Regions from separate parts of the Abyssicoccus albus genome, predicted to be linked through region 1. Evidence: predicted binding sites of a transcription regulator. Region 1 holds the regulator's gene; the other holds the start of a gene.

Evidence for each region. The regulator LexA, encoded in region 1, represses DNA repair genes until DNA is damaged. The targets are predictions, from matches to a motif close to CGAACATATGTTCG.
Region 2: EDD62_RS07480 (YolD-like family protein) is a predicted target of LexA. The motif match lies at 5,319-5,332, and genes of this name have one in related genera.

Annotation. Positions count from the first base shown of each region.
Region 1 is NZ_RKRK01000002.1:560,617-577,259, forward strand. It holds gene miaA (tRNA (adenosine(37)-N6)-dimethylallyltransferase MiaA) at 1-839, shown strand, start outside; gene hfq (RNA chaperone Hfq) at 841-1,035, shown strand; gene hflX (GTPase HflX) at 1,236-2,534, shown strand; gene EDD62_RS02685 (methionine gamma-lyase family protein) at 2,630-3,865, shown strand; gene EDD62_RS02690 (MerR family transcriptional regulator) at 4,245-4,631, shown strand; gene glnA (type I glutamate--ammonia ligase) at 4,771-6,114, shown strand; gene EDD62_RS02700 (GNAT family N-acetyltransferase) at 6,342-6,818, shown strand; gene EDD62_RS02705 (2-dehydropantoate 2-reductase) at 6,757-7,686, opposite strand; gene panB (3-methyl-2-oxobutanoate hydroxymethyltransferase) at 7,773-8,585, shown strand; gene panC (pantoate--beta-alanine ligase) at 8,585-9,439, shown strand; gene panD (aspartate 1-decarboxylase) at 9,455-9,841, shown strand; gene EDD62_RS02725 (hypothetical protein) at 9,884-10,324, shown strand; gene lexA (transcriptional repressor LexA) at 10,562-11,179, opposite strand; gene EDD62_RS02735 (hypothetical protein) at 11,470-11,781, shown strand; gene arsB (arsenite efflux transporter membrane subunit ArsB) at 11,927-13,216, opposite strand; gene EDD62_RS02745 (ArsR/SmtB family transcription factor) at 13,419-13,682, shown strand; gene EDD62_RS02750 (permease) at 13,702-14,703, shown strand; gene EDD62_RS02755 (thioredoxin family protein) at 14,829-15,140, shown strand; gene EDD62_RS02760 (hypothetical protein) at 15,258-15,443, shown strand; gene EDD62_RS02765 (hypothetical protein) at 15,940-16,206, shown strand; gene EDD62_RS02770 (DUF896 domain-containing protein) at 16,400-16,639, shown strand.
Region 2 is NZ_RKRK01000004.1:66,639-83,281, reverse strand. It holds gene EDD62_RS07505 (ABC transporter ATP-binding protein) at 1-175, shown strand, start outside; gene EDD62_RS07500 (ABC transporter permease/substrate-binding protein) at 172-1,686, shown strand; gene EDD62_RS07495 (DUF6612 family protein) at 1,878-2,867, shown strand; gene EDD62_RS07490 (YaiI/YqxD family protein) at 2,940-3,395, shown strand; gene EDD62_RS07485 (MDR family MFS transporter) at 3,474-4,958, shown strand; gene EDD62_RS07480 (YolD-like family protein) at 4,889-5,287, opposite strand; gene EDD62_RS07475 (lactonase family protein) at 5,426-6,427, shown strand; gene EDD62_RS07470 (manganese-dependent inorganic pyrophosphatase) at 6,508-7,434, opposite strand; gene EDD62_RS07465 (MFS transporter) at 7,500-8,684, opposite strand; gene EDD62_RS07460 (nicotinate phosphoribosyltransferase) at 8,792-10,252, shown strand; gene nadE (ammonia-dependent NAD(+) synthetase) at 10,249-11,073, shown strand; gene EDD62_RS07450 (DUF2179 domain-containing protein) at 11,229-11,798, shown strand; gene EDD62_RS07445 (NETI motif-containing protein) at 11,779-11,961, shown strand; gene EDD62_RS07440 (phosphate/phosphite/phosphonate ABC transporter substrate-binding protein) at 12,269-13,255, shown strand; gene phnC (phosphonate ABC transporter ATP-binding protein) at 13,324-14,106, shown strand; gene phnE (phosphonate ABC transporter, permease protein PhnE) at 14,099-14,890, shown strand; gene phnE (phosphonate ABC transporter, permease protein PhnE) at 14,887-15,696, shown strand; gene purB (adenylosuccinate lyase) at 15,869-16,643, shown strand, end outside.

The DNA.
Region 1 (16,643 bases):
CGATTTTTCAACAGAAAGCTGAACATTATATTGATTTAATTCATTCAAAGGGGAAGGTTCCTATCATCGTTGGTGGGACAGGTTTGTACATGAAGAGTTTGTTATACACTTTCCCTTTAAAGCAAGATGAAGATGAAGTGCTTAAAGAACAAATTAGACAACAACTCGCTGCTCTTTCTAATGCTGAATTATTTGAACAATTAAAGTCAATCGATTTTGAAGCAGCTCAAACGATACACCCAAATAACAGGAAGCGTGTGATACGTGCGATAGAATACATGACAATTCACGGTGAATCCATTACGAATGCAACGAAACAAACAGTTTTAAATGATCGTTATAAACCGCTTCTTATTGGTCTAAATACCGACCGAGATGTATTGTATGATAGAATTAATCGACGAATCGATATAATGATTAATGATGGATTATTCAGTGAGGTATATAGTTTATATGATCAATATAAAAATTCAACGAGCTTTCAAGCGATTGGATATAAAGAATGGACACCTTTCATTAAGTGTATTGAAGAAGATGGCATAATAGAACAATCAATTTCAGGTTTATCGAGTAAATTGTATAAATCCAATTTATCAAGTCAATCAAATCACTATATAAATAAAATCGTAACAGATAATTTCATGCTTAATAATGTTCTGATTGAATTAAAGCAATCCATAATTAATCAAATTAAACAAAACACACGGAAATTTGCTAAAAGGCAATTAACGTATTTTCATAACCAATTCTCTGTCATGTGGTTGGACCCATTTGATGAAATCTTGTATAATAAACTTATACAAGAAAGTATAGAAAAGTTCAAAAAAGGAGAATACTAAAATGGCTAATGTTGATTTGCAAGATAAATTTTTAAATGACTTCAAAACATCAAAAACTTTAGTTACTGTATTTTTATTAAATGGCTATCAAATGAAGGGTGAAATTATCGATTTTGATAAGTATGTGATCTTGCTAAAAGCAGACAATCAGGAACATTTGATTTATAAGCATGCAATTTCAACATTTGTGAAGTAAAATTGTTAAGTGAAAAATTTTATTTGTGTTGAGTAATATTATCAATTTTAATGTTTAGAACTATTTATTATGAACTTTAAATTTATTAATTAAATAACCTTATTGATGTGACAATGCTTCTTGTTGAGGCATTGTTTTCTTTATTTGTTTAATAAATAATATAATAGACTATATCATAACTAAAAAAAGGATTTGATACATTGGAACATAATCCAAACAAAAGCAGAGATACAAAGCAACATGCGATTATTCTTCAAAGAATAGATCCTGAAAATAAAAAGAAAAATTCTAAAAAGACATCTGTCAGCGATGAAGCATTAATTGAAGAAGCAACGAGTCTGTTAAATAGTGCCAACATAGAAGTTGTGAAAACATTCACTCAAGAGCGCCTTCGTGGTCCTAAATATATGGGTGTTGGTAAACTAGAAGAAGTGAAAGCGTTCATTGATCAATATAATCTTGATGATTCAAATGATACTGCAATTGATATCGTATTAGTGAATGATTCTATCAGTGCTAGTGAGTTAAATTACATTGATCAATTGATTGATATTAAAATTATTGACCGTACACAATTAATTTTAGATATCTTTGCGAGTCGAGCGGAGTCAAATGAAGGTAAGATACAAGTAGAACTAGCACAATTAAGTTATCTCCTCCCTAGACTTTCAGGTCATGGAAAAAGTCTGTCTAGGCAAGCAGGGGGGATTGGTGCAAGAGGACCTGGTGAAACTAAGTTAGAGCAAGATCAACGTCACATTCGTTCAAGAATGAATGAATTAAAACGCAAGTTAAGTCGATTAGAAACAATGCGTATGAGAAGGCGTGAAAAAGATAACCGACAAAGTGCGCCTAAAGTTGCTTTAGTCGGCTATACGAATGCCGGGAAGTCATCATGGTTCAACGTGTTAACGCAAGCAATGACTTACGAAGATGATTTGCTTTTTGCGACATTAGATACACTGAAACGTGATGTTCAACTCAATGAACATGGTTTTTCAATGAAATTAATTGATACGGTTGGATTTATACGTGAATTACCGACTGAGTTAGTAGAGGCATTTAAATCAACTTTAGAAGAAGCGATGGACTCTGATATCTTATTAATTGTGATTGATAGTAGTGATGATGCATATATGGAACATTATGATACTGTTACAGAAATCATTGGGAAGATTATGCCAGATGATGAGATTGAACGTATCGTCATCATGAATAAGAGTGATGTGATTGAACGTGATATCTCTTCATTCCAAGCCCCTACAATTTCTGTCAGCAGTCAATTAGATGATGGTAAAGTTGTTAAAGATAAAATTTTAGACGTTTTAAGAGGGCTGTATGAATCATATACGGTGATCATTCCAATACATGATAGTAATACATTGTATACATTAAAACAGCAAACAATTATTGAATCAATTGATATAGATGAAGTGAAAGAACGATACGTCATTAATGGTTATATAAGTAATAAATCATTATTAAATCAATGGACTTGAACTGTACGATAGAATGATATAAACCTATATAGAGATTATCGTGTTAAATAGACAGAGATCAAAAGAAATAGAAAGATATAGAAATGGTGATTACAATGAATGAGCGAGTATACAAACAACTTAAACAAGCAAATGATATGCTTAATAATCAATATGAAGCAATCGACAGAGTTGCATTAAAGAATAAAGAAAAAGTACTTGATGCATTTAATGCACATCAATTGAGTGAATCAGATCTTAATGGGACCTCAGGTTATGGCTACGATGATATCGGTCGTGACAAATTGGAGTCAATTTATGCAGAAATATTTAATGCTGAAGATGCATTTGTACGATACAGTCTTGTATCAGGTACTCACGCGATATATACCGCGTTAAATGGCCTATTAAATTATGGTGATGAGCTGATGTATATTACAGGAGATCCGTATGATACATTGCATGAAGTGATTGGAATTAGTGGACATTCTGAAGTTTCATTTATTCAGCGTGGTATGAACTATCAATCTATCGATTTATTGAACGATAAAATAGATGTTGAGAAGGTGATTCATTCAATCAATTCATCGACGAAGGTGATTGCGATTCAACGGTCTAGAGGATATAGCAGTAGACCTTCAATTACAATAAAAGAGATTGAAGCGTGTATTCAAAGAATTAAATCACAATATCCTGATGTAATCATTTTTGTTGATAATTGTTATGGAGAGTTCGTTGAAGAACAGGAACCTACAGATGTAGGTGCAGACATTGTGGCAGGTTCATTGATCAAGAATCTAGGTGCAGGTATTGCGGAGATGGGTGGATATATTGTTGGTCGAGAATCTTTGATTCAAAGAATTTCAGAAACATTTATTTCACCAGGTATTGGAAAAGAAGTTGGTGCAAGTTTAAATCAATTGAAAGATATGTATTTAGGCTTATTTCTAGCGCCTTCAGTTGTTAAAAATAGTCTAAAAGGAGCGATATTAATTGCATATATTATGGAGCAATATGGATATGTGAGTTATCCTAAACCTAATGCAGAGAGAACTGATATCGTTCAAGCAATTGAATTCAATGATAAAGAACGTTTAATTGAATTTTGCCAATATGTCCAAAGATATTCACCTGTCAATTCCCATGTCACACCGGTACCATCTGAACTACCGGGATACTCAAGTGAAGTGATTATGGCTGCCGGAACATTCACCCAAGGATCTAGTATTGAACTGAGTGCAGATGCACCGATTAAATCACCTTATATCGCTTATATTCAAGGTGGATTGACGTTTGAGCATGTTGAATTATTTGTCATGAGATTAATTGAACGGTATAACAAAATAAGATAATGAGTAAAAATTCATTATATCAATCTAATATATTTGGTATAACCTGACTAAATCAGTTTAAAATTAACAATTATGCTTCAATAAAGATCGATACTTATAAGATTAACAGTTTAAAAAATAAATCTAAGAAAGCATTATGTAACCTCTAAACATAATTAAAACAAATCTATGTCAACTTTCCTGACATGGATTTGTTTTTATATATATTTCGTTTTAAAATGAATGTAGATTAAGTTGTTTGAATCATTTAAATAATTTTAATCAAAAAAATAATAATGAATTGATTTAACGATTTATAAATATATTTTAACAATTTATTTATTTAACGTTAACGATTCAATGTTATTTTATTTAATATTGTTGTGAGAGGACTTCTTTGATGATAGATAAAGATATGCCCGTTTTGACGATGAAAATTGTAAATCAATTAACGCATTTATCAGCCAGACAGATTAGATACTACGAAGCAAATGAATTGATTAGTCCGTCTAGATCAGAAGGTGGACAGCGATTGTATTCAATTCATGATGTTGAGCTCATTGGTCAAGTGAAGCTACTCATTGAAAAAGGGTTCAATATGAAGAAGATTAAAGAAGAACTTGATCGTCTTAATCGATCGGCACAAAAGAGTGCTGATGAAACGTCTCCACAATATATTGAAGAAGATTTTAGTACGAATTATATTAAAAAGGTTTTATCTGGTGAAAGTAGGGAAATACCTTTAACGAGAGGGGATTTATCTCGTTTCTATAAGCAAAAGAAATAATTTCAAAAGCTACATAACTCTTTATATCGTTTAATGCTTTACTTTCATCTTATATTTTACACTCAACCTGTTACTTTGTTTTCGTGATGCTAGTGATTGTTAAACGATTAATTTGATTATTAACTGGAGGAGAGACAGTATGTCTAACAAAAGAAATTATACTAAAGAAGATATTAAACGCTTCGCTGAAGAAGAAAACGTTCGTTATTTAAGATTACAATTTACTGATATTTTAGGGACGATCAAAAATGTTGAAATTCCAATTAGCCAATTGGATAAAGCATTAGATAATGAAATGATGTTTGATGGATCATCAATTGAAGGGTTCGTACGTATTGAAGAATCAGATATGAAACTATATCCGGATTTAAATACATGGGTAATCTTTCCATGGACAACGGGTAAAGGTAAAGTTGCGCGTTTAATTTGTGATATTTATAAACCAGATGGTACGCCATTTGAAGGTGATCCTCGTTCTAACTTAAAACGTGTATTAAATCGTATGAAAGATATGGGGTATACTGATTTCAACCTTGGGCCTGAGCCTGAATTCTTCTTATTCAAATTAGATGAAAAAGGTAAACCAACATTAGAGTTAAATGATGATGGTGGTTACTTCGATTTAGCACCGACAGATTTAGGTGAAAACTGTCGTCGTGATATTGTATTAGAACTTGAAGACATGGGATTTGAAGTTGAAGCAAGTCACCACGAAGTGGCAAGTGGTCAACATGAAATTGACTTCAAATATGCGGATGCAATCACTGCGTGTGATAACATTCAAACATTTAAATTAGTTGTTAAAACAATCGCGCGTAAGCACAATTTACACGCAACGTTTATGCCAAAGCCGTTAGAAGGTATTAGTGGGAATGGAATGCACTTTAACGTGTCATTATTTAAAGACGGCGAGAACGCATTCTTTAATCCAGATGGTGAGTTAGAATTAAGCGATGATGCTTATCATTTTATCGCAGGAATTCAAGAGCATGCGAGAGGATTCACGTCTATCTGTAATCCATTAGTAAATTCATATAAACGTTTAGTACCAGGATATGAAGCACCTTGTTATATTGCATGGAGTGCACAAAATAGGTCACCATTAATTCGCATTCCCTCTTCAAGAGGATTATCGACGCGTGTCGAAGTGCGTTCAGTAGACCCAGCAGCAAATCCTTATATGGCGCTAGCAACAATTTTAGAAGCAGGGCTTGATGGTATTCGCAATAAGAAAGAAGCAACAAAACCTGTTGATGAAAATATTTATGACATGAACCGTGAACAACGTGAAGCGGAAGGTGTAGAGGATTTACCATCTACTTTATATACAGCGCTAAAAGCGTTACGTGAAGATAAGGTGATCCAAGATGCTTTAGGACCTCATATTTATAAGCAATTTTTAGGGTCTAAAAATATCGAGTGGGATATGTATAGAACTAGCGTTTCTGAATGGGAAAGAGAACAGTATTTAAGTCAATATTAATTTTGATTAAAAAATTTGAATCTTTTTGATCACTTCATACGAATTAAATAGTTTAAATAACACCTCATATTGTACTTTCAATATGAGGTGTTTTATGATGGTTACGTATTAACAGTTTATATTATGTTATTTTAAAACCTATATAAAAGGAACTAAATGTCTATAAAGTTAAATATAAAATAATTAAATTTTTGTATTTGATTCAAAAATCAACGAGAGGTGATGTAATGAAAGTTCAATGGTTAGATCATGATAAAGACAGTCGTGAATTATTCAAGGAATATTCGCTATCATTTAAACAAATGGTATTTAGTGGTCATCCTTATTATATGGTCAATAATCCGTTGTTTCATGATGCAACACCTGTTGTATTATATGATCAACAACAGGTGATTGGCTTTTTTATGTTTGTAGAGGCGAGTGATTATACCGAGTCATTATCCAATGCGGATGAGGCGATATATATTAGGGGATTGTCGATTGATTCAAAGCATCAAGGGCAAGGATATTTCAAGCATGTTTTAAATGCGATAGAACAAGTAGCCCGTAATAAAGGTAAAAAATATATTGTTATGACGACGAATAAATTAAATAAAACGGCTTATCAAACATTTTTGCATAAAGGGTTTGAAAAGTACGAGCCTATTGGATATTACGGCTATCGCCAACTGCTACATTTTTTGAAGAAACGAGTTGTTGATTGATTGAATCTTTCGCTTTGATGAGTGAGTATGCAGACTGAATATATGGTGTATCAATCTTTTTTGACTTTGCGTAACGTAATAAATAACCTTGGATGAATTCGACTTCTGTTTGTTTTTCGTTCAACAAATCATAATACATTGAAGTGCCCATTTCTTTAGAATATGATTGATACAACTGAATGAGCTCATGACGAAAATTATCTGTTTTTAATTCGTCAATTGGACAGACTGATTGTCCTTCACGAATGATCTCTGTTAACCATTCTACTGCATATTGTGAATGGACGATATGACACGTGCTCATCGTGATTGCCGTGATAGAATTGATCCCAAGGTTAACAAGAATTTTTTTCCAATGGTGACGTGTAAATCTTTCACTTAATACAATCGTTAAATCATCAGAATTCAATAGGTCATATATTATTTGGCTGTGCTCAGTATTCGGTAATATTAACATTTGATCTTGGAAATGAATGACTGATTTATCGTCTAATTGTTCTCCAGATATGTAAACTACTGATGGAACACTTTGATTATATTGCTCAGTTTGACCCATCCCATTTTGTGCGAATAGTATCGGTGTATCTTGATTTAAGTATGGTGTAATCTTTTTTAAAATTGTATGATTTGAAGTTGCTTTCGTAGCAATAATGACAAGATCTACTTGATTAAAAATTGTCTCAATCTGTTTATCTTGTAATGTATAGCTATCAATTGAATACGTTTCATTTAAACTGTTCTCATATTTAATCGATAAGCTTTGTCGAGGTGTCGTCGCGAAATAGTAACCCGTATGTTGACTTCGTTCGATGGATCGAGCAATGATACTTCCTATTGCCCCAAGTCCTATTAATGCAATATTTGCCAAGAATCATCATCCTTTATATTGATGTTTTATATTGAATGATAATATTATACAATAACTTATATAGACAAAAAAGAGAGGGGTTCACTATGAACTTAAAACAACTATTAGAACAGTATGAAAATCATATTCCAATAACAATGGTTACAGCATATGATTATCCAAGTGCTAAGACGGTTGAAGAAAGTGGAATTGACATGATTTTAGTCGGTGATTCTGTGGCAACAACTGTGCTTGGGCTTGATTCAACGATTCAAGTCTCAATGGATGATATGATTCATCATACAAAAGCAGTGAAAAGAGGCGCAAAAGATACGTTTACAGTCGTTGATATGCCTTTTTCAACGGTCGGTGTCTCTGTCGATGATACAGTAAGAAACGGGATGGAATTATATAAACAATCCAATGCACAAGCATTGAAAATTGAAGGAGCCCATCCAATCACTTTAGAGGCTATTGAACGATTGACTGATTTTGGTGTTCCGATTGTTGGTCATATTGGACTCACACCTCAATCATTCGGTATTACAGGATATGCGGTACAAGCAAAGACTGAAGAAGCTGCGTTGAATTTAATTCAAGAGGCTAAAGCGTTACAAGAGAGTGGTATTGTAATGCTCGTTTTAGAAGCCATTCCAAGCGATTTAGCGAAGCGTGTAACTGGTGAGTTAAATGTACCAACAATCGGTATCGGCGCAGGATCACATACCGATGGTCAAGTGCTTGTGTATCATGATATATTACAATATGGCATTCATCGTTATCCGAAGTTTGTGAAACCATACTTAAACTTAAATGAATCAATTCAAACAGCATTATCTCAGTTTAGATCAGAAGTGAAGGATCGTACATTTCCAAATGAGGATACGACGTATAAAGTTAAAGTTTGGGAGGAAAAATGATGGCGAAAGTGATTCATTCGATTGAGGTCTTAAGAGAATCATTAAATACACACCGATTAAATCAACAGCGCATCGGGTTTGTACCAACGATGGGTGCATTACACGAAGGACATAAACAATTGATCAAAACGGCACGTGAACAGTCAGATATCGTTGTCGTCTCAATTTATGTTAATCCAACGCAATTTGGACCGAACGAAGACTTCGAAGATTATCCAAGGCAACTTGATCAAGATGCGGCATTAATCGATGGGATTGCTGATTATATCTTCGCACCAACGGATGACGTCATGTATCCACTTGAAGAATCAACATCGATTCAACTGAATGTAGGTCATCAAAATACAGTGATGGACGGTCCTGTTAGACCAGGCCACTTTAATGGTGTTGTGACAGTCGTTAATAAATTATTCAATATCGTTCAACCAGATGTAGCATGCTTTGGTAAAAAAGATGCACAACAATTGGCGATTATACAAACGATGGCCAATGACTTTCATATGAACATAGAAATCATTGGTGTTGATATTGTTCGCAATGCACAAGGGTTAGCAGAAAGCTCACGTAATGTGTATTTATCTGAAGACGAATTAAAAAATGCACCAATTTTATATAACACATTAACCGGTGCAAAGCAGCTCATCAAAGAAGGCACTACAGATGTAAATCGAGTGAAAGAATATATAGAAAAACGTATTCAGTGTGAAAGTTTAGGTCAATTAGATGCACTAGATATATTGACATATCCAACATTAAAACATATAGATACGATTGAATCGACGGATGAATCCATTGTCATTGCAATCGCAGTAAAGTATGATAAAGCTAGATTAATAGATAATATTATTATGTAAACCAAGAGGTGTATTATGTTCAGAACGGTAATGAATAGTAAAATCCATAGAGCACGGGTGACTGAATCGAATTTAGATTATATCGGGAGTATTACAATTGATCAAGATATACTTGATGAAGTTGGACTCGTTCCAAATGAAAAAGTACAAATAGTCAATAATAATAACGGAGCGAGAATTGAGACATATGTCATACCAGGTGAACGCGGACAACGTGACATCTGTTTGAATGGAGCCGCTGCACGCTGTGTCCAAAAAGGAGATATCATCATAATTATTAGTTATGCAATGATTGATTCAAATGAACTTAGCGAACATGCACCGATGATTGCATTTATGGATGAAGAAAACCGAATTATCGAAGTAAAGCGTGGCGAACAAAGTAGAACTGAGTATAAATAAAGTGTATAATGTAAACAATGAATTTGTACAAGGAGTTTTTATATGGCAGTAAATCACACAGTTGCTCTATACATTCAATATAATGATCATCTATTGATCAAGCATCAACAAATGGACCGAGCTGCAATTTGGAGGAAGTATGAATATCATTTACCCTATGTGACATATGATGAACATTATCCTATCGAACAAGCGGCGAATCAATTTTTGAGGTCGATTAATGGCGAAGCTAAGCTGAATGGTCTTGTATGTATTTTTGAGAAAGAAGTACAAAAGAAAGGATTTTTCTTTAGAAAGCAAACAAGACATATTGAATATTTATTCAATACAAGAATTCGTCAAGAATTTGAAGCACCAAGTGGTGGATATCAATGGATTCCAATTGATGAAGTACAACAATATATACAGGATGAAGATGTCATGAGTGTTGTCGTACGTAATCAAGTCATTGCATCGACAGTCCCTATTTTAGAAGTGAAATAAATAATAACTTTGAATTATTAACTGTAATCAGAGTAAATCTAAAATACTCTGATTACGAGAAGTAAATAAGCCATATCCAAAGTGGATGGTATTACTGCTTTTAAGTTAATTTCAAAATATAAGAAAACACGTTCGTGAACTTAATTTAAATTAATAACATAAAGAAATAGCGATAAAATTTGATGATTATCAAATTTTATCGCTACTTTTTTATCTCCAAAACATTTTACCTAAACTTTAATACGTTCTAAATAAACCAACAACCTTACCTAATACTTCAATATGATCGAAATACATTGCTTCCATTGTGTCGTTCTCTGGTTGTAATCTAATTTGATTCTTTTCTTTATAGAATGTCTTAACAGTCGCTTCGCTGTCATCCGTTAAAGCAACAATGATATCACCATTTTCAGCGATGTTTTGTTTTCTGACGATGACTTGGTCTCCGTCATGAATTCCAATATTAATCATACTATCCCCAATAACATTAAGAATAAAAATTTCACCATTATGATTGCTCATAAAATGTTCTGGTAATGGGAAATATTCTTCAATGTTCTCGATTGCAGTAATTGGAACACCTGCAGTAACCGTTCCGATCACAGGGACTTGAACGATATTATCGAATGGCATCGGTTCATCTTGTTGCATAATTTCTATCGCACGAGGCTTTGTAGGATCACGTCGAATGTAGCCTTTATCTTCAAGTCTTGCTAAGTGACCATGTACTGTTGAACTCGATGCCAGACCAACAGCTTCACCAATTTCTCTAACGCTTGGTGGATATCCTTTATCTAGTGTGTATTGTTTGACGAAGTCGTATATCTCTTGTTGTCTTTTTGTTAATTCTTGCATAATTAATCTCCTCATCTTTTTAATTGTGTTTAATTTTAATTGTGTTTAATTTTAATTGTGTTTAAATTTTGTATTTTGAAAAAAATAATAATGAAAATAATGAATAGTTAAAGTAAATTTTTAAATAAACGAGATATTAATCAAAACTACCTCTATCTATATATTTATAATAGCATAAGCGTTCGCTATCATCAATTAAAAACACGAAAGTTTGTTCGTTTTATTGTTGACTACAAACGGGTGTTCTGTTAATATTGAATTACAAACAAATGTTCTGGAGGTAATTTAATATGAAACAAGACATTAAAGGGTTACTTATTTTCTTTTCATTCCTTATAACAATAGGTTTATCTTATACAATTTCAACATCAGAAGAAGCACGTCATACAGTATTTGGTCACGATCAAGCGATAGAACAGATTAGCGAACAAGATATACAATTAGCTCAGCAAAATAATAATGAAAGTTATGATCGTGATTTAGAAGATGAAACTAAACAAGATTCATACGAACATCGTGTCGAAAATCATGAGGATGAAGTAGAACATCATGATTCAACAGATTCTGACAAAGCATCTATTGATTTTGTGAGTACAAATTAACAATTAATCATCATTTTATAAATGGTATTATTAATGCTAATCATTAAAAGCGCACAACGATTAAAGAAATAATCGTTGTGCGCTTTTTCATTTTAATCATATTAATAATTATTGATAAGTAATATCTCTAAGCATCATTTAAGTTTTAAAGGATTATAAACGTTAAATATAGACCAACTAATGTCGCAAATAAAACAGGAATTGTGATGACAATACCAGTTTTAAAATATGTGCCCCATGAGATTTTCATACCTTTTTGACTTAATACGTGTAACCATAACAATGTCGCAAGAGATCCAATCGGTGTAATTTTCGGTCCTAAGTCTGATCCGATGACATTTGCATAGATTAAACCTTCTTTAATGGGTCCGATAGCGTTTGATTGTCCAATGGCAATGGCGTCAATTAACACCGTTGGCATGTTATTCATGATTGAAGATAATATTGCTGCAATGAATCCCATCCCGACAATACTTGGGAATAGTCCATATTGAGTGATTGCATTGATTGTTTGTGCCAATAAATCGGTAATTCCAACATTTTTTAAGCCATAGACTACTAAGTACATTCCGATTGAGAAGAAGACAATATTCCAAGGTGCGCCTTTCATGACAGATGTTGTATTGACCGCGTGCGATTGTCTTGCAAGTAATAAGAAAATGATTGCAATGATCATCGCAATAAATGATACCGGTATTTGTATAAATTCACTTGTTAAATAACCAATGAGTAAAACAGCAATAACGATCCAAGAAATTTTGAACATTTTCTCATCTTTTATGGCACTTTGAGGTGATTCGAGCATTGAGTCATCGAAGGATTTTGGTATTGATTTTTTAAAATATAAATACAATACAATAATACTTGCAATGAGTGAGAAGATATTAGGAATAATCATTCTCAAAAAGTATTCGACAAATCCAATATCAAAATAATCTGCAGATACGATATTAACTAAGTTACTCACTACGAGCGGTAATGAAGTCGTATCCGCGATAAAACCACTAGCAATGACGAATGGGAACACTAGACGTTCTTCGAATTTTAAATTACGAACCATTGCTAATACAATCGGTGTCAAAATCAGTGCAGCACCGTCATTTGCAAAAAAAGCAGCGACGAGTGAACCGAGGATAGAAATATAGACGAACATTTTAACACCATTTCCATTTGAAGCGTGAACCATATGCCGCGCTGCCCATTCAAAAAATCCGATTTCATCTAGAATGAGTGAAATGATAATGACAGCGATAAATGTTAATGTCGCATTCCAAACAATATCTGTCACTTCAATGACATCACTAAAGTCAACAACGCCCGTGACTAATGCAATTAAGGCACCGACAACAGCAGTAATCCCAATATCAAGACCTTTCGGTTGCCAGATGACGAAAGTTAATGTGGCTAGAAATATAATAATCGCTAATATTGTCATAATAGTCTCCTTTTATCCTTTATTTTTATTTAATTGTTATTTCATTTACTTTTAGAACGAGTTCATTCATACGCTATTTAGAATATTATCAATATGAATTAAAGTCAATAACATATCAAATTTTTTTGATTTATCGTTTCATTGTTATAAAAAATATTATATGATAAACATATCAAGAATTTTTGATATGAGGAGTGTGTAAATGGAGAACTTAGCGAAAGTATTTAAAGCGTTAGCTGATCATAGACGGTTGAAGATTATCGAAATGCTTTATTGTTGTGAGAAATGTGCGTGTGATTTAGAAGAGACACTAGATTTATCGCAATCTGGCTTATCATATCATATGAAAATATTAATCGAAGCAAACCTTGTCAGTGCAAGAAGTGAAGGAAAATGGATGCATTATCAATTATCAAACACGGGTTTTGAACAAGTGAAAACATTTTTGAATTCTGTTCATCAATAAAAATAAAGGAGGTTAAACAGTGGGGATTTGGGAGTTTATCGAAAAGCAAGTACTCGGTATGAAATGGTTAAGTGATCTTGTATATTATTTGCTATCACAATTCAACATAAATATGGAGAGTAAATTAGGCGGTTCATTGCATTTCTTCATTTACGACACGATCAAAATTATTATTTTATTATGTGTATTAATTTTCATCATTTCATACATTCAAAGCTATTTTCCACCAGAACGTAGTAAAAAGATATTAGGACGTTATAAAGGGATCGGAGCAAATACAATTGCCGCATTACTCGGTACTGTGACGCCGTTTTGTTCTTGTTCATCCATTCCATTGTTTATAGGATTTACTAGTGCAGGATTACCACTTGGTGTGACATTCTCATTCTTAATTTCTTCGCCGATGGTTGATTTAGGGAGTTTAGTATTGCTGATGAGTATCTTTGGTCCTAAAGTTGCGTTAATGTATGTCATTGTAGGTCTGTTGATTGCCATCATAGGAGGTTCTATCATTGAACGATTGAATATGGATGATCAAGTGGCTGATTTCATTAAACAAGCAAAAGCAACTTCTATAGAATCTGAATCATTAAATCAAAGAGAAAGAGTGCAATATGCATTCGAACAAACGCAAGAGACGTTTAAGAAAGTGTTTATCTACATTCTCATCGGAGTTGGTATCGGCGCATTGATACACAACTGGATACCAGAAGCATGGGTCACATCGATATTAGGCAGTGATAATCCATTTGGCGTCATCATTGCGACGTTATTAGGTGTACCGATGTATGCAGATATATTTGGAGTGATCCCAATTGCTGAAGCACTACTTGCTAAAGGAGCATTACTAGGAACAGTATTAGCCTTTATGATGTCAGTAACGACATTAAGCTTACCATCGCTTATTTTATTGAAGAAAGTCGTAAAGATGAAATTACTATTTGTTTTTGTAATCATCTGTATTGTTGGTATTATAATAGTAGGGTATATATTTAATGCATTTCAACATGTGTTGATCTAATGAAAGAACATATATTTATTACATTATATGTGAATTTCTAATTTCATTGTGAATTATCAAAGGAATATAAATTAAGAAAATAATGATAATACAAATAATTTATAAAAATAAAAGGAGTGTTTTAAATGGGTTTATTTAGTAAAAAGAAAAAGTCATGTTGCGAAGTGAATGTAGAGAAAGCGAATGAAACGACGGATGCAAAAATTAAAGTGTTAGGCACAGGGTGTAAGAAGTGTGTTGAATTAGAACGGAATACTGAAGAAGCGTTAAAGCAATTAAATATTGATGAGCAAATTGACCATGTAACAGAAGTCAGTCAGATTGCAATGTACGGAGTAATGAGTACACCTGCATTAGTAATTCATGAAAAAGTCGTTTCATATGGTAAAGTGTTAACGGTAGATGAGTTGAAGGATATTCTTGAAGAAGAACTTTAGTGTTTCGAATGACTAAAAAGGATTATAAGTTATAAAGCTTATAATCCTTTTTAATTTTATATCATAAAAGTGCTAGCATATAAATTATAAGAGATTTTATGCGGAGGAAGCATATTTATGAGTAATAAAAATTTAAAAATAAATGATTTTATTTTACCTTTATCGATGATGCTTTTTTGTTCGATAGGAATGATTTTAGGTTTAATATTTTTTCCTTCCGTTGAAATTATATACCCATTAGTATTTGGAACCAGTGTTGGTTTTTTACTAGGCATTATATTAATGGCGGTTCAGAGTGAATAGCAAGTAGTCTTGTTTAAAGTATTAAACTTTATTGATAAGTATTTTAGTAATGGTTAACAATTTCTTAAATGAAAAGGGTAGACTGTATAGTTTTGTTTTTATTTTTAAGGGAATATTAGTAAAAGATGGATTATACTTTTCAAAAAAAGGAATGAATATATACTGGAATGAATAATAATAAAACTTCAATTATAGTTGGGGTATTATATTCTATTGTTGCATATTTAATCATGAGATATGGTTTTTCACCAAATTCAATTCCATTAGGAATGTATCCAATTGTAATAAACGGAGGCGTTGTATTAATTAATATTTTATTTAACTATATTCTTAAATATGACTTTTTTGAATAGGTATTACCATTTTAAAATTTAGTTTTTACTTTTTGTATTTACATGTAATATTTGATATAACTTAGTATGAATTTCATTTGATATAGAAATATTTTACTTTTTAAATGTAGTTATATAATTTTAGTATTAAGGAGGGGATATGTATGCCTGCATTATTATCATTTGGTATGATATTAGGTTTAACAGGGGTTATATTTGGTTTCTATACTGAAAACAAGAAACTTAAAAAGAGACTTGCGCAAAAAGGTGAGATGACTGATTCACTTGTAATTTCTACAGTGGAAAGTATGCTTAATGCTAATTATGATGAAGTAAAAATAATCAAGTATGTAAGAGAAGAAAATCCTGAATTAGGTTTGGTTGAAGCAAAGACATTTGTTGATAACATTAAACATAGTCATGTACAGTGAATATCAAAGTAAAAATGCCTTGAACTGTGTAAATGGTTCAAGGCATTTTTATAAAAAATTGTTTTTATTTAGTTTTGATTATTATCTATAATGAATACTTATTTATACAATAATATTTTAATCATCAAGCGATAAACCATTCAAATAGTGATTTACCGTGATTTATGGTAAATTATATAAAGGAGTGATATACATGTTAGAGAAAGAAAAATTAGATCGTTTGAATACGTTGGCGAAGAGAAAAAAAGCGAATGTAATTACTGATGAAGAGCTTTCTGAATTAGAATCATTAAGAGAACAATATTTGAAAAACTTTAGAAAATCTATGAAAAATACAATAGAGAATAGTAAAATCATTGATCCTGAGGGGAATGATGTGACGCCTGAAAAAGTTAAACAGATTAAAAGAGATAAACAAAATAAATTAAAATAGATTA
Region 2 (16,643 bases), on a different contig from region 1:
TGAGTATATGGTTGTTAATATCAATGAACCATTAGATCATTTATTGAAACATTTAACAAATAACGAAAAAATATTTGTAGTCAATGATGAAGAGCAACTAGTTGGTTATGTTACAACGTCAAGTATGATTGAATTTCTAGCTCAAAATGGCTTAAATGGAGGTGGTAAATCATGATGGAATTATGGTCAACCTTTATTGAACGTCAAGATACATTATGGAATACATTAGTTGAGCATATGCAATTATCCTTAATTTCACTATTTATTGCTGTATTGATTGCTGTTCCAATAGGGATTATACTAACGAAATTTAAATCCATTGCTGAAATCGTCATTAACATTACTGCGATTATGCAGACAATTCCTTCTCTTGCAATATTAGGTTTGATGATTCCATTGTTTGGGATTGGTAAAGTTCCTGCAATCATAGCGTTAGTTATTTATGCATTGCTACCTATACTTCGAAATACATATACAGGTATTAAAGAAGTAGATCCTTCATTAATTGAGGCAGCACGTGGTATCGGAATGAATAACCGAAGAAGATTATTGCAAGTTGAATTACCCCTTGCAATGCCTGTTGTGATGGCAGGTATTCGTACCAGTATGGTATTAATTATTGGAACAGCAACACTTGCTGCACTTATTGGAGCAGGTGGACTTGGTGATTTAATATTGCTTGGAATTGACCGTAATGATACAAGTCTCATTTTACTTGGTGCAATTCCCGCAGCAGTACTTGCGATTGTGTTTGATTTAATTTTAAGATGGTTACAACATCGATCGTTCAAGACAATGATGATTGCATTGTTAAGTTTTATTGTCATTATCGCATTGACGATGTTAATCATGTTTGCCTTTAATAAAGATAAAGACGTTGTCATAGCAGGGAAACTCGGTGCAGAACCAGAAATTATTACATCAATGTACAAGCAATTAATCGAAGAAAAAACAGATTATAATGTTGAAGTGAAGCCTGGTTTAGGTAAGACAAGCTTCTTGTTTAAGGCACTTCAAAATGATGATATTGATGGGTATTTAGAATTTACTGGAACCGTTCTTGCGACGTTTACCGAAGAGACACCTACATCAAATGATGAACAAGCTGTTTATGAGCAAGCAAATAACGCACTTCAAGAAGAGTATGGTATGACAATGCTAAAACCGATGAAGTTCAATAATACGTATGCGCTGGCAGTAAAAAAAGAATATGCTAAAAAACATGAACTAAAAACAATATCTGACTTGAAAAAAGTAGAAGATGAAATAAAAGTAGGATTCACATTAGAATTCAACGATAGAGAAGATGGCTATAAAGGAATTCAAAAGGAATACAACTTGAACTTTGAAGAAGTAAATACGATGGAACCTAAAATTCGATATCAAGCGATTGAAAGTGGAGATATTGACTTGATTGATGCATATGCAACAGATGGTGAGTTAAAGAAATATAATATGGTTGTGTTAGAAGATGATCAGAAATTATTCCCACCATATCAAGGCGCACCATTATTTAAAGAAAATTTTATTAAAGACAATCCTGAAATAAAAGAAGCATTAAATCAATTAGCGGGTAAAATTACACAAGAAGAAATGCAAGCAATGAACTATAGAGTTGGCATTGAAGGTGAAGATGCATCAACTGTATCAGAAGAATTCTTAAAATCTAAAGGCTTAGTTGACTAATTTACTTATATTTTGGATATTAATTTTTAATGTTAAGAGAATGTATTGAAAATGATTCAATAAATAGTGATTGAATCATTTTGACTTAATTTCTTATTGATTGATGAAATATTTGAATTTATTGCGTGCACTCGTTACACTATTGAAAACAATTCAATTTAAATTAATTATAACTAAAAGGAGTTCTCAACATGAAAAAATTATTTATATTATCCATATCAGCGATCATGTTAGCATCATGTAGTAATGAATCAAACGAGTCGAAAGAAACTTCTGAAAACACAACTGAGCAATCGACAGAAGAATCTATTAATAAAAATGAAGCATCAAGTGATTCTGAAAAAAATTCAAATGAAGAAGATGCTGATGAAAAAGAAAAAGATGATGACAAAGAGAGTTCATCTGATGACAAAGAAAAAATCAAAGATGCAAAGGCAATTTATGAAAAAATTAAAGAGAAGTCTGCAGCTGTCGATAGTTATACGACAGAAGTGACTACGACAACAATTTCTGGCGAAGAAGAGTTTGTTACAAAGATGAATACTGAAGTTGGTAAAGAAAAGAATTCTATAACTACTTTAGAAATGCAAGGACAACAATTGAAGTTACTTACTTTTGATGATAAATTAGTTGCTGAAATCGAAGGTGGTAATTTCATCGACATTACTGACGATTCAAATTTACCTAAAGGTATTACCGATGTTCAAACTTATGAAGAAGTTGTGGAAGCAAGTGAATATTTGAAAGATGGAGACATAAAGGAAGTTGATGGTAAGTATGAGGTTACTGTTAAATTTGATAATAAAGAAGACTTCAAAAAGATGCTGGATAGTGTAAATAGTGGTATGAAATCTATGGTTGATTCTGCTATGGAGAATATTGAGGATGTTAATGGAGAAGTGAAATATGTTATTAATGATGAGTTTATGTTGGAATCTGCTAATACGGATTCAAAGCTAACAGTTAAACAAGGTGAGGAATCAGTAAAACTTACTTCGAAAAGTGATATTAAATATTCAAATCATGGAGAAGTTGGTTCAATTGAAATTCCTGATAAAGCGAAGAATGCAAAATCAAAAGAACAATTGATGAAAGATCAAGAAAGTTCACCGGAAGAACCTAAAGATTCATCGACTAAAGAAGAAAGTAAAGAAGAAAGTAAGGAAGAAAAAAATAATTAATCGATACAGATGTGTTATTCAATAAGGTTATCTCTAGATAACCTTATTTTATTTTGTGAAAGGGGTTATTGTATGAATATTATTGTGGATGGTGATGCGTGTCCGGTGATTTCAGAAGTAATCGATTGTGCTCAATATCGTAATTGTGTAGTGACGATTGTAAGAAGTTATCATCACTATACAACGTCAGAGTATCCTTCATTTGTCACGATGAAATACGTTGATGATGGACCTGATGCGGTCGATTTTGAAATCGTCAAAAATAGTTTAATGCACGATATCGTGATTACTCAAGACTATGGTTTAGCTTCTCTTTTACTTAATAAAAATGTAATTGTTGTACATCATACGGGATTAATAATTGATCATGATAATATAGATCGATTATTAATCCAACGATATGAAAGTGCGAAAATCAGACGTCAACATCAAAAATCCCGCATAAAGGGGCCTAAGAAGTTAACAACTCAAGATAAAAATATGTTTAAAAAGAAATTGTTACAAATCATTGAGAGATACGAGCATTAATATTGTGTTCAATCAGTTAATTAATATATAATTTGAAAATCTGTAATACAATTTTAATGTAAAAGGTGTGTTGTCTTGATGATTGAGAAACAAAGTGTAAATCGCAAAATGATTACGATCAGTTTATTGATTGGTGCGTTTTTTGCGATTTTAAATGAAACTTTACTAAACATCGCACTCGTTGAGTTGATGGATGTATTTAATATTTCCGCACCAACGGTTCAATGGATGGCAACTGGATTTATGCTCGTGATGGGTGTTGTGATGCCTTTATCTGCGTTGATTATCCAATGGTTTACAACACGACAATTATTTATCGGTGTGTTATCTATCTTTACACTTGGAACATTAATTGCTGGATTAAGCGTTAACTTTCCAATGTTACTAACAGGTCGAATGATTCAGGCCGTTGGGACAGGTTTATTAATACCTGTTGTAATGAATACGATGCTACTCATTTATGAACCGAGTGTGCGTGGCCGTGTGATGGGCTTCTTTGGAATGGTGATCATGTTTGCGCCAGCGCTAGGTCCAACATTATCAGGTGTTATTGTAGATTTGTTTGGCTGGCGCTATTTATTTTTACTCGTTGTACCGTTCACTTTATTTGCTATTTATTTCGGTTATCGATTTCTAGAGAATGTTGGAGAAGTGACCAAGCCTAAGATTGATTGGCTTTCTGTTGGGTTAAGTTCATTTGGGATTTTCTTAATTATCTTTTCATTCTCAAGTATCGGGAATCAACAAGAAGGTGCGTCATTTAATCCATGGTTTATCGCATACATCATTTTAGGGCTTGTAATGTTGGCGTTATTTGTCATAAGGCAATTTAAACTAGATGTACCTATTTTGGATTTCTCAGTATTTAAGTATAAAAATTACAAATACGGTACGATCATTTTTATTATTGTTGTCATGGCGATGATGGCTTCTGAAATCGTGATGCCGATGTATTTACAAGGACCGATGGAATTTAGTGCTAAAATAGCAGGGATTATACTATTACCGGGCGCTTTATTAAATGGATTAATGTCACCTGTTATGGGTGGTATCTTTGATAAATTAGGACCTCGTAAAATGATTATACCAGGTACGATTGTGTTGCTCCTTGTCATGTTCTTCTATAGCACGATTCACCCAGGCATTTCAATGTGGGTATTTATACTCGTTTATATGGTGTTAATGCTAGCCATTTCTGCAACACTTATGCCTGCTAATACGAATGGGATGAATGAGCTACCTGAGTCAATGTATCCGCATGGTACAGCGATTATTAATACGATGCAGCCGATTGCTGGAGCACTTGGTGTGAGTATATTTGTCACGATTATGACGAAAGGTAAAGAACGCGCGTTAGAAGGAATCGCTTCACCGACGACTGAGCAAGTTCATATGGCTATGACCGAAGGAATACATTATTCTTATTATTTCGGCATGGCATTAGTTTTCATTGCTCTATTATGCTCACTAAGATTGACAAGAGCAACGGTATATCAATCTGGTGCAGGTAATACATCGATGGAAACGACATCTATGAATGGGACAAACGATACTTCATCATGATTGAATTGTCTACCGATAATGAATTCTGCAAATCGATCGATGGATTCTATATACATTTCTGTGTAATGAATGAATCCGTCATGGTAATACTGTAATGCGATATATGATGTCGTTCGTATAGCCTCGTCCAATTGTTGATTGATAATATTTAATCTATCATCAGTTAGTATTGGACGAGGTTTTTTAGTTTGCTCATACTGTGTATGTTTTAAGCTTTTAAAGAGCTCAGGCATCGTTGCAAAAGGAGCCCATTTGATCATTTTTCGACCTTTTGGAATATTAGAGTTTAATTGATGAATTGGAAGCATTCGGTAGTCAAGATGATTCATAAAGACACCTCATTTCTGTATGTATATTATACGAACATACGTTCTTTTTTTCAACTATTATTTCGTATTTTATATGTAGAATGTATAATGTAACTAATCACAATTAATACATGGTCATAAAGGAAAGGTGGTACACCAATGACAATGAAAGGTTACTTTGGAACGTATACGAAACGAGACGGTGAAGGGTTTTATCAGTTTGATTTTAATGAAAAAAAAGGCATCATTGAATCGGTAGAAGTCGTAGATTCATTAGCTAATTCAACGTATTTAGCGCATACTGATCAGGCGATATATGCAATTTATAAAGGAGAACACTCAGGGATTGTCGCATATGATAGATCGACGCATAATAAGTTAAATGATTGTTTATATCCGTGTGGCTCTGGATGTTATTTAGCTGTGACGAAAGACCAACGATATGTACTTGAAGCGAGCTATGGTGACGGTGAGTGTAGACTGTATAAGTTAAATGAAGATGGTTCTATCCATGATCGAGTGGATGTCTATAAAGTGAGTGGGAATGGGCCGCATGAACGTCAAGATACGGCGCATACACATTTTTTAGATGAGGCACCAGATGGTTATATTATTGGAGTAGATTTAGGGGCGGATAAACTATTGACGTTTACGATAGAAGATGAGCATTTGAATCTTATTCAATCATTTGATGTCCCAGAAGGTGCAGGTCCACGACATATCGCCTGGAATGCAAATGGGGATATTGCTTATGTATTTACAGAACTATCGAATGAAATCCTTGTTTATCGTTATCGAGAAGGATCTTTTGAAATGATTGAACGTCATTCAACATTACCGGTAGAGTATACAGGGCATTCACAAGGTGCGGCGGTTCGATTGTCTCATGACGGGAAGCATTTATATGCATCGAATAGAGGTCATCAATCGATCGCCATTTTTGGAGTGAATGGGGCAGAGTTGAACTTGATTGATATCGTATCGACTGGTGGGGATTGGCCTCGAGACTTCAATATTACTAAAGATGATCAATATTTAATTGTCGCGCATGAAAAGAGTGATAATGTGACTACGTTTAAGCGTGATGAAGTTACTGGAAGGCTTCAAAAGTTAGAAGATGAAGTACACGTCCCTGAAGCGGTGTGTGTAATGTTTACTTAAAGAATTATGAATAGGACCTAATCAACTCATTTTGATTAGGTCCTATATTTTATCTTTTTTAGTAAATGTATAATGTTAGATTAAGCGTTAAACGCGTTCGTTAACGGTGGTACAATTTGTTTTTTACGTGATACAACATCTTTTAAGAGCGCCTCAGAATCTTCAACTTTAACGTCAAACGCAGCGTCCACTTTGTCTGTTAATCCTTTAGTTAATACAATTGAGTCATTATCAAGAATATTTGTAATGACAAGCATATATAAGTCGTAATTGTCACGCTCGATACGTTCATCGATGTTTTGTAGTAAGTCATCTTTTAATGCTAAGATTTCGACAGGGTCAACAGTGTTGATTTGAGCAATGCGTACAGTATGACCATTTAATTCAAATGATTTGGCATCGTTTCCAACAATATCTGCAGCACTCATTCCGTCAATTGATGCACCTTTTTTCAACATTTCAAACCCGTATGTGTTGATGTCAACGTCAGCAATTTTTGCAAGTTGATTGGCAACTTCAATGTCACGCTCAGTGCATGTTGGTGATTTAAGTAATAATGTATCAGAAATAATGGCTGATAACATTAATCCTGCAATATGTTGAGGGATTTCAACTTGATGTTCTTTGTAAATCGTGTAAAGCACAGTTGCTGTACATCCAACTGGCTCTATTCTCATATAGAGTGGTCCTTCAGTTTCGAAGTTTGACACACGATGGTGGTCAATAACACCGTGTATTGTTAACTCTTTAATATTGACAGCTGATTGTTGAAACTCGTTATGATCGACTAATACAACATCTTGATGGTCAGCTTTCATATCTTCTAGTAATCTTGGAGCTTCAACCTCGAAGTAATCCAATGCATACTGTGTTTCTTGATTAATTTCACCTAAACGAACCGCTTCTGCTTCTTCACCAATCGATTGCTTTAAGTGTGAATATACAATCGCTGAAGTAATTGTATCTGTATCAGGACTTTGATGTCCAAAAACTAATAGTTTTGTCATAGTATCTCTCCTCGAAATTAAAGTCATACAAATCGTACCAAAAATTGTTCTAGAATGAAATTGTTTTATTCATGCTCCATCTTCTTCAATTGAATTTGTTTAATTTTCTCATATGGATAAATCAGTAGTAACAACAATATAATAATGATCAGTATAGAAATGAATGTAAAGTATACTGTATGATTGGACTGTTCGATGACAACCCCGCCAATGTAAGGTGCGAACATGCTTCCGATACTAAAGGCAATACCACATAGTAAATTCCCACTTGGAAGCATGTCTTTCGGTGTGATCTCTGCCATAAAACTCATACCGAGTGAAAACATTGATCCTAATAAAGCGCCAATCACAATAAATAGTAGTAATAATAAAATGGGTGAATGCATGAAAAACTCACCTAAAAACACAACACCCGCTCCAAAAACTAACAAGCAAATCATTAATGATTTACGACTCACAGAATCACTTAACGTACCAATTGGATATTGAAATATAATCGACCCAAGTGAGAACGCCGCAATAATATAAGAAATCCATACAATAGAAACGTCATAATGCAATGCAAAGACTGGAAAGTTACTGCTCAAAGATGATTCTAATATGCCATATAACATCGGAAATAAGAAGGCAATCCAACTCACTTTTAATGTTTCACGGAATTTAATGAAAGTCCTTCTAATCGATTGATATTCATTCATTGTCGCTGGTGCATACTGTCCAATAAACACAACACCAATCCAACTCAATAATGTTAGAACACTTGATACAATGAATGGTAATGCAAGATTGATCTCACTTAGCTGAGTGAGCAAAGGCCCAAGCATGAATCCACCAGAGAAACATAATCCATACAATGAAATATATCGTCCGAGTTTTGGTTTAGGAATAATATGTGTAACCCACGTTTGGGAAGCAAAGTGCAACATATTATCACCGATACCGATGAATAACCTTAAGACAAACCATATCCAAATATTATCTAAAAAAGGGAAAAGTAATAGCGATACGGTGACAATAAATCCACCAGAAACGATTAACTTCATATAACCAAAACGTTGTAATGGAATTTCTATAAATAATGAAGTAACTAAAATTCCTATGTATAAACCTGTTGCATGTAAGCCGTTTAATTCTGCTGGAATACCACGTTGATCAAAAATGATTGAAATGAGTGGTAATAACATGCCTTGTGATAATCCAGAAGTGATCACGGTTAACGACAATATATAGAAGATACGTTTGAAGTGCATAAATAGCCCCCTCTACTAAAGCAATATCTCTTAATATTTTATCACAACTGTGTGATAATAAGGCTATAATAATGATGAAAATAAAAACCACCAGAGGAGCGAAAACAATGAGCAATACACATCATTTTTTACATACAGATTTATACCAAATTAATATGGCAAAAGCTTATTATGATGAAGGCGTGCATCGTCGACGTGCAGTCTTTGACTTATATTTTAGGTCGATGCCATTTGATAACGGGTATGCAATTTTTGTTGGATTAGAGCGTGTGCTCCAATATTTACAAGAGTGGCAGTTAACAGATGAAGATGTCGCATATTTGAAATCATTAAACTATGATGATGACTTCTTAAATGTATTAAAGTCATTAAGATTTAGTGGAGATGTTTATTCAATGTTAGAAGGTGAAGCGTGCTTTAACAATGAACCACTAATACGAGTAGAAGGCCCTTTAATCGAAGTACAACTTGTAGAGACTGCATTATTAAACTTTGTCAATTATCAAACATTAATTGCAACGAAAGCAAGTCGAATTAAACAAGTTACAACGGATAACCAACAATTGATGGAATTCGGTACACGACGAGCGCATGAAATGGATGCTGCCCAGTGGGGCGCAAGAGCCAGTGTCATCGCGGGATTTAATGGAACGAGTAATGTCGAAGCGGCGAAGCGATTCGATTTAGTACCTGTCGGAACACACGCTCATTCATTTGTGCAAGCATATAATGACGAGTATGAGGCATTTAAAGCGTACGCAAGAAGTCATAAAGAATGTGTATTCTTAGTGGATACATTCCATACATTAAAATCAGGTGTTCCAACAGCCATTAAAGTTGCTAATGAATTAAAGGATTCGATTAATTTCAATGGGATTCGATTGGATTCAGGAGATATCGCATATCTCTCTAAAGAATCACGTAAATTGTTAGACGAAGCAGGGTATACAGATACTAAAATTATCGTCAGTAATGACCTTGATGAATATACAATTCAAGACTTAATGCATCAAGGTGCGAAAGTTGATTCATGGGGTATTGGAACGAAATTGATCACAGGCTATGACGATCCAGCACTCGGTGCGGTATACAAATTGACAGCGATTGAGAATGAAGAAGGTCAGTTGGAGGATCGGATTAAGTTATCGAACAATGCGATTAAAGTGTCAACACCAGGACGAAAAGATGTGTATCGAATTATCAATAATGTGACAGGTAAATCAGAAGGTGATTACATCACATTAGCAGATGAAGAGCCAGAAGAAGAACAGATGATTCATTTGTTCCATCCGGTCCATACATTTAAGCAAAAGTTTATTCACGATTTTACAGCAAGACCGTTATTACAACTCGTGATGGAATCAGGACAACGACGTTACGCTAAAGAATCTATTGAAGCAATTCAAGAGAGAGTTAATCATTCATTAGAAGAGCTATGGGATGAATATAAGAGACCGAGCAACCCAGAAGAATACCCTGTCGATCTAAGCGAAGCGTGTTGGGAAAATAAAAATCAAATCATTAAAAATGTTGGTAAATACGTTAAACAAGTGGTGAACAAGAAATGACATTGCAAGATGAAATTATTGAATTACTTCATGTAAAAAAGACTATCGATCCGAAAGAAGAAGCAGAACATATTGTTCAATTTATGATGGATTATGTTAAGTCGCACCCATTCATTAAGTGTTTTGTCCTTGGTATATCTGGTGGACAAGATTCAACATTGCTAGGAAAATTAGCACAACAAGCCGCTGAATTATTAAGAAATGAAGGCTATACAGCACAATTTATTGCAGTAAGATTACCTTATGGTGAGCAAAATGATGCTGAAGATGCTATCGATGCGATTAACTTTATTCAACCAGACCAAACGTTTACAGTAAATATTAAGCCATCTGTCGATGCGACGTATCAATCATTAGAGGATGCTAATGTAGAAATATCAGACTTCACCAAAGGAAATGATAAAGCAAGAGAGCGCATGAAAGTGCAATATGCGATTGCCGCACAACATAATGGTATTGTATTAGGAACAGACCATGCTGCTGAAAATGTAACAGGCTTTTTTACTAAGTTTGGAGACGGTGCTGCAGATATTATTCCATTATTTGGATTAAACAAAAGGCAAGGTAGACAAATATTACAGTATTTAGATGCACCCTATCATTTAAGTCATAAAATACCAGTTGCAGATTTAGAAGAAGAGCGTCCAATGATTTCAGATGAAGAAGCACTTGGAGTTACGTATGATGAGATTGATGATTATTTAGAAGGAAAAGAAATCAATCCATCAGCAAGAAAGGCAATAGAAAAATGGTATAAAAAGACAGAACATAAAAGAGTACTTCCGTATCATCGATTTCATTTACCTGAACAAATGCAGTAAATCAAAATAATATAAAATATAAGATAAATTAATATACAGTGAAAATAAAATGTGATATATTCCACCCACTCAGATGAAAAACGAATCATAAATAATTGCTTATTATTTATTTTTCATAAGGTTTAACAAAATGATAAGAAAGAAGTGGAAAGCATATGCAAGAAATTATGAATCATCCGATCGCGATGATTTTCATCATCTTTGTCGTCAATATCGTTTATGTTACATTTCTAACGATGAGAACGATTATGACATTGAAAGGCTACCGATATGTGGCTGCTGGATTTAGCGTGTTAGAAATCCTCGTCTATGTTATTGGGCTAGGTCTTGTGTTAGATAATTTAGACAACTTCTTTAATGTCATTGCTTATGCATTAGGATTCGGAGTTGGTATTATTGTAGGGCTTAAGATTGAAGAGATGTTAGCGTTAGGATATCTTGTCGTTAATGTGACCATTAGTGGTAAAGAACCTGACATGCCGAACCAATTAAGAAATTTAGGTTACGGTGTAACACACTATTTTGCATACGGACGAGACGGTCAGCGGACGGTAATGCAGATTCTTACGCCCCGTAAATATGAAAGAAAGTTAATGGCAACGATTAAAGAGTTAGATGACAAAGCGTTTATCATTACGTATGAACCAACAAATATTAACGGCGGGTTCTGGGTGAAAGGTGTACGTAGAAAGAGGTTAGCACAGTATGAACCGGAAGAACTATAAAGTTGGTAAAAATCAAAAGATTGAAGATGTATTAAATCAAATGAAAAAAGAAGGTTATACGCCAATTAGAAGAATGGAAAAGCCAGTGTTTATTGAGCGTGATAATGGAGAAGTTGTTGTAGATCATCAAGAAATTGTTTTTGTCGGTCAACGAACTGATTGATATATGATAAATAGTGTACGTGCGCGCAAATCGTTTTTGTGCGCACGTACACTTTGTTTAGAGACCTTTTTTGTCATACATGCGCGCAAATCAATTTTGCGCGCATGTATGGTCACTCTGAAATTTTTATTTGGGATAAGATAAATTTAATTAAAATTATTATTCGAATACAAGAAGTTACTCAGAGATACTAAGTTAAAAAAATTACTATATTTTCATTCATTTTAATAATGATATACTAAATTTGTATTGTTTAATAAGCGATACGATATACATATTAAATTATTCCTAATGAGGAGGATATTTTATGAAAAAGTATTTAATGTTAATTTTAGCAGCAATGATTTCTATTGTAATCGTTGCATGTGGTAATGAATCTACTGAAAAATCTGAGGACAGTGGATCAAAAGAATCATCTGAGACAGCAAAAGAAGGAGAAGACAAGAAATCAGATGAAGGTGAACTTGAAAAGTTACGTGTTCAATTCGTTCCTTCTCAAAATGCTGATACACTTGAAGCAAAAGCGAAGCCGTTAGAAAAATTATTAAAAGAAGAATTAGGTATTGATGCTGAAGTATCAGTATCAACAAACTACAATACAATTGTTGAAGCGATGAAATCAGAAAAAGTAGATGTTGGTTTCCTACCTCCATCAGCTTATACACTTGCTAAAGAGCAAGGTGCTGCTGAAGTACTTTTACAAGCACAACGTTATGGAGTGAGTGATGATGGTTCACCAACAGAAGAATTAGTAGACTTCTATAAATCTCAATTTATCGTCAAGAAAGATTCAGACATTAAAGATCTTAAAGATATGAAAGGTAAGAAAATTGCACTTCAAGATACTACATCAACTGCTGGTTATGTATACCCAGTTGCTGAGCTAAAAGAAGCGGGAATTGATGTGTTGAAAGATATGGAACCTGTAACAGTTAAAGGACATGATCAAGCTGTTATGGCAGTATTGAATGATGATGTAGATGTTGCAGTTACATTCCAAGATGCACGTAATATTGTAAAAGAAGATGCACCAGAAGTATTTGAAAAAACTGAAATAGTAAAATTAACAGAAAAGATTCCTAACGATACAATTTCAGTTCGCCCTGGAGTATCTGATGATATGAAGAAGAAAATTACAGAAGCTTTCATTAACATTGGTAAAGATGAAGAAGGTCAAAAAATTATTAAAGATGTATATTCACATGAAGGATATATCGAATCTGAAGATTCAAACTTTGATGTAGTACGTGACTATTATAAAAAAGTAGATCCAGAGAATAAAGAAAAAGAATAAGTTCATTACAGTGTTTATATAAAATTAAAAAGCTAACCGAAGGGTTAGCTTTTTCTAGGAGAAATAATATGAGTCAGATAGAATTTCATAATGTATCAAAAATATATCCTAACGGCCATATTGGTCTAAAGGATATTAACTTATCAATTGATGAAGGTGAGTTTGTTATTGTTGTCGGATTAAGTGGAGCTGGTAAATCTACTTTGCTTCGCTCGATTAACCGACTTCATGATGTCACTTCGGGTGATATTATAATTAGTGGTGAATCTATTACGAAAGCGAAAGGGAAAAAGCTTTTAGAAATAAGAAGAAATATTGGCATGATATTTCAAACATTTAACTTAGTAAAGAGATCTTCTGTTTTGAAGAATGTCTTAAGCGGTCGTGTTGGCTATCATTCAACATGGAAAATGATTCTCGGTTTATTTCCGAAGAAGGATAAAATTATTGCACTTGAAGCATTAGATAGAGTGAATATATTAGAAAAAGCCCATGATCGGGCCGATAGCTTAAGTGGAGGTCAACAACAGCGTGTCAGTATTGCGAGAGCATTAAGTCAACAGCCTAAAATTATTCTAGCGGATGAACCGACAGCATCATTAGACCCTAAGACAACTAGGCAGGTTATGAATGATTTAAAGCGTATCAACGAAGATATGGGTATCACAATTATAATTAATCTTCATTTTATCGACTTAGCATTAGAGTACGGTGAAAGAATTATAGGAATGCGAGATGGGAAAGTTGTCTATGATGACCTAAAAGTGAATACATCTGAAGAAGATTTCGAAACAATTTATGGTCGTTCGATTGAATCATCAGAAACGTTAGGAGACAATTCTCATGAGTAACGAGCGTATTGAGTCTCAACTGAATCGAAAGAAGAACTATAAAAGTGTATTTACTATCCTCTTTGTATTACTTTGTGCTTATTTAAGTGCCCGTGCAACAGAGTTTCAATTCAGTACATTAGTCATGGGTGCTACAGAAATGCAAAATTTAATTATTGAAATGTGGCCACCTGATATGAACCATTTTAAAGAAGTGACAGAGCCAATGTTAGATACGATTCGTATGGCTGTATTAGGAACAACTACAGGATCGATTTTAGCATTACCAGTTGCATTTTTATGTGCGAGTAATGTATTCAAGTCTCATTGGGTATTTATACCCATTAGAATAATATTGAATGTTATCCGTACAATACCCGACCTATTGCTTGCCTCTTTATTTGTTGCTATTTTTGGAATTGGTGAGTTTTCAGGGATTCTTGCGCTATCAGTTTTATCATTTGGTATTGTTGCAAAACTATTTTATGAATCATTGGAAGGAATAGATCCTGGACCATTAGAAGCAATGACTGCAGTAGGTGCGAACAAGGCAAAGTGGATTACATATGGTGTTGTTCCACAATCTATTGCAGCATACTTTAACTACGTCTTATTTACATTTGAAATAAACATTAGAGCGGCAGCTGTTTTAGGTTTAGTTGGTGCAGGTGGTATAGGATTGTACTATGATCAAGCATTAGGTTACTTTGATTATCCTAAAGTAACGACTTTAATTATATACACGCTTGTTATCGTGATGGTGATTGATTTTGTAAGTAAGCGTGTGAGGAGGTATTTCATATGAGGAACTTGGATCAATATATGAAACCTCAAGTGACAATGACTCAACGATTGAAGTGGATTACAATAGCGATTATAGTCATTGCAATATATTTATGGGCAATATTGGGACTTGATGAGATTAATATTAAAGAGAATGCAATCCCAACGATGCAATCTATGTTAGATGGGCTAATGAATCCGGATTTAGATTACATATATGATCCAGAAGGTGAAGATCTTTTGAGGATGCTTCTACAAACATTAGCAATCGCATTTTTAGGTACATTTATTTCTGCAATTTTATGCATTCCGTTTGGCTTTTTAGCGGCATACAATATTACTCAAAATAAATATATCGCAGAAGCGAATAAATTTATATTAAGTTTTATACGTGTATTTCCAGAAATTATTATGGCTTTAATATTTATTAAAGCAGTTGGACCTGGTGCATTTGCCGGTGTACTTGCAGTTGGAGTCAACTCAATAGGAATGCTTGGAAAATTATTTTCAGATGACATTGAGAATCTTGATATGGGTGCAACTGAAGCTTTAAAATCAGCAGGAGCCAATCGATTTAAAAGTATTATTTTTGCTGTGGTACCTCAAGTACTACCTGCTTACCTATCATTTGTACTCTATCGTTTTGAGATTAACTTGAGAAGTGCATCTATATTAGGTTTAATTGGTGCTGGTGGGATTGGAACACCGTTAATATTTGCACTACAAATGCGAGATTGGAACAGAGTCGCTATTATTTTAATTGGAATAATTATTTTAGTGATTACAGTTGATATGATATCAAGCTATATACGAAAAAAACTTGTCTAAACAAAGTGTACATGCTCGCAAATTGTTTTTGCGAGCATGTAAAAAATATTATCATTTTCAAAAAAATTAACGAACATTCACTAAAAATTATTGTGAAATGTTCGTTTTTTAATGAATAAACTTCAAATAATTGATATACTATAATCGATATAAAATAATTGGAGGTCTGTACATGATATCACGTTATTCTAGAGAAGAGATGGAGAACATTTGGAGTGAAGAGAATAGGTTCAAAGCATGGCTAGAAGTTGAAATTCTAGCCTGTGAGGCTTGGGTTGAAGAGGGGCATATACCTAGTGAAGATGTGAAAAAAATTAGAGAGAATGCTTCGATTGATGTCGATCGCATTAAAGAGATTGAAGCGTCTACTCGTCACGATGTCGTGGCTTTTACACGTCAAGTGTCTGAAACTTTAGGTGACGAGAAAAAGTGGGTTCACTATGGTTTAACATCAACAGATGTTGTAGATACAGCGTTAAGCTATTTAATCAAACAAGCAAATGATATCATCGAAGACGATTTAGAACGTTTTATCGAAGTGATTAAAAACAAAGCCATCGAACATAAAACGACATTGATGATGGGTAGAACGCATGGTGTCCATGCCGAACCGACAACATTCGGAATTAAAATGGCATTATGGTATATGGAAATGAAACGTAATTTAGAGCGTTTCAAACGTGTTCGTAAAGAAATCGAAGTTGGAAAGATGAGTGGAGCTGTTGGAACGTTTGCTAATATTCCACCAAGTATTGAAGCGTATGTATGTAAAGAATTAGGGTTAGATACAGCAGAAGTATCAACTCAAACATTACAACGAGATCGTCATGCGTATTACATTGCAACTTTATCCCTCATCGCAACGTCGATAGAGAAATTTGCTGTAGAAGTTCGAGGCTTACAAAAAACTGAAACGCGTGAAGTTGAAGAAGCATTCGGTAAAGGTC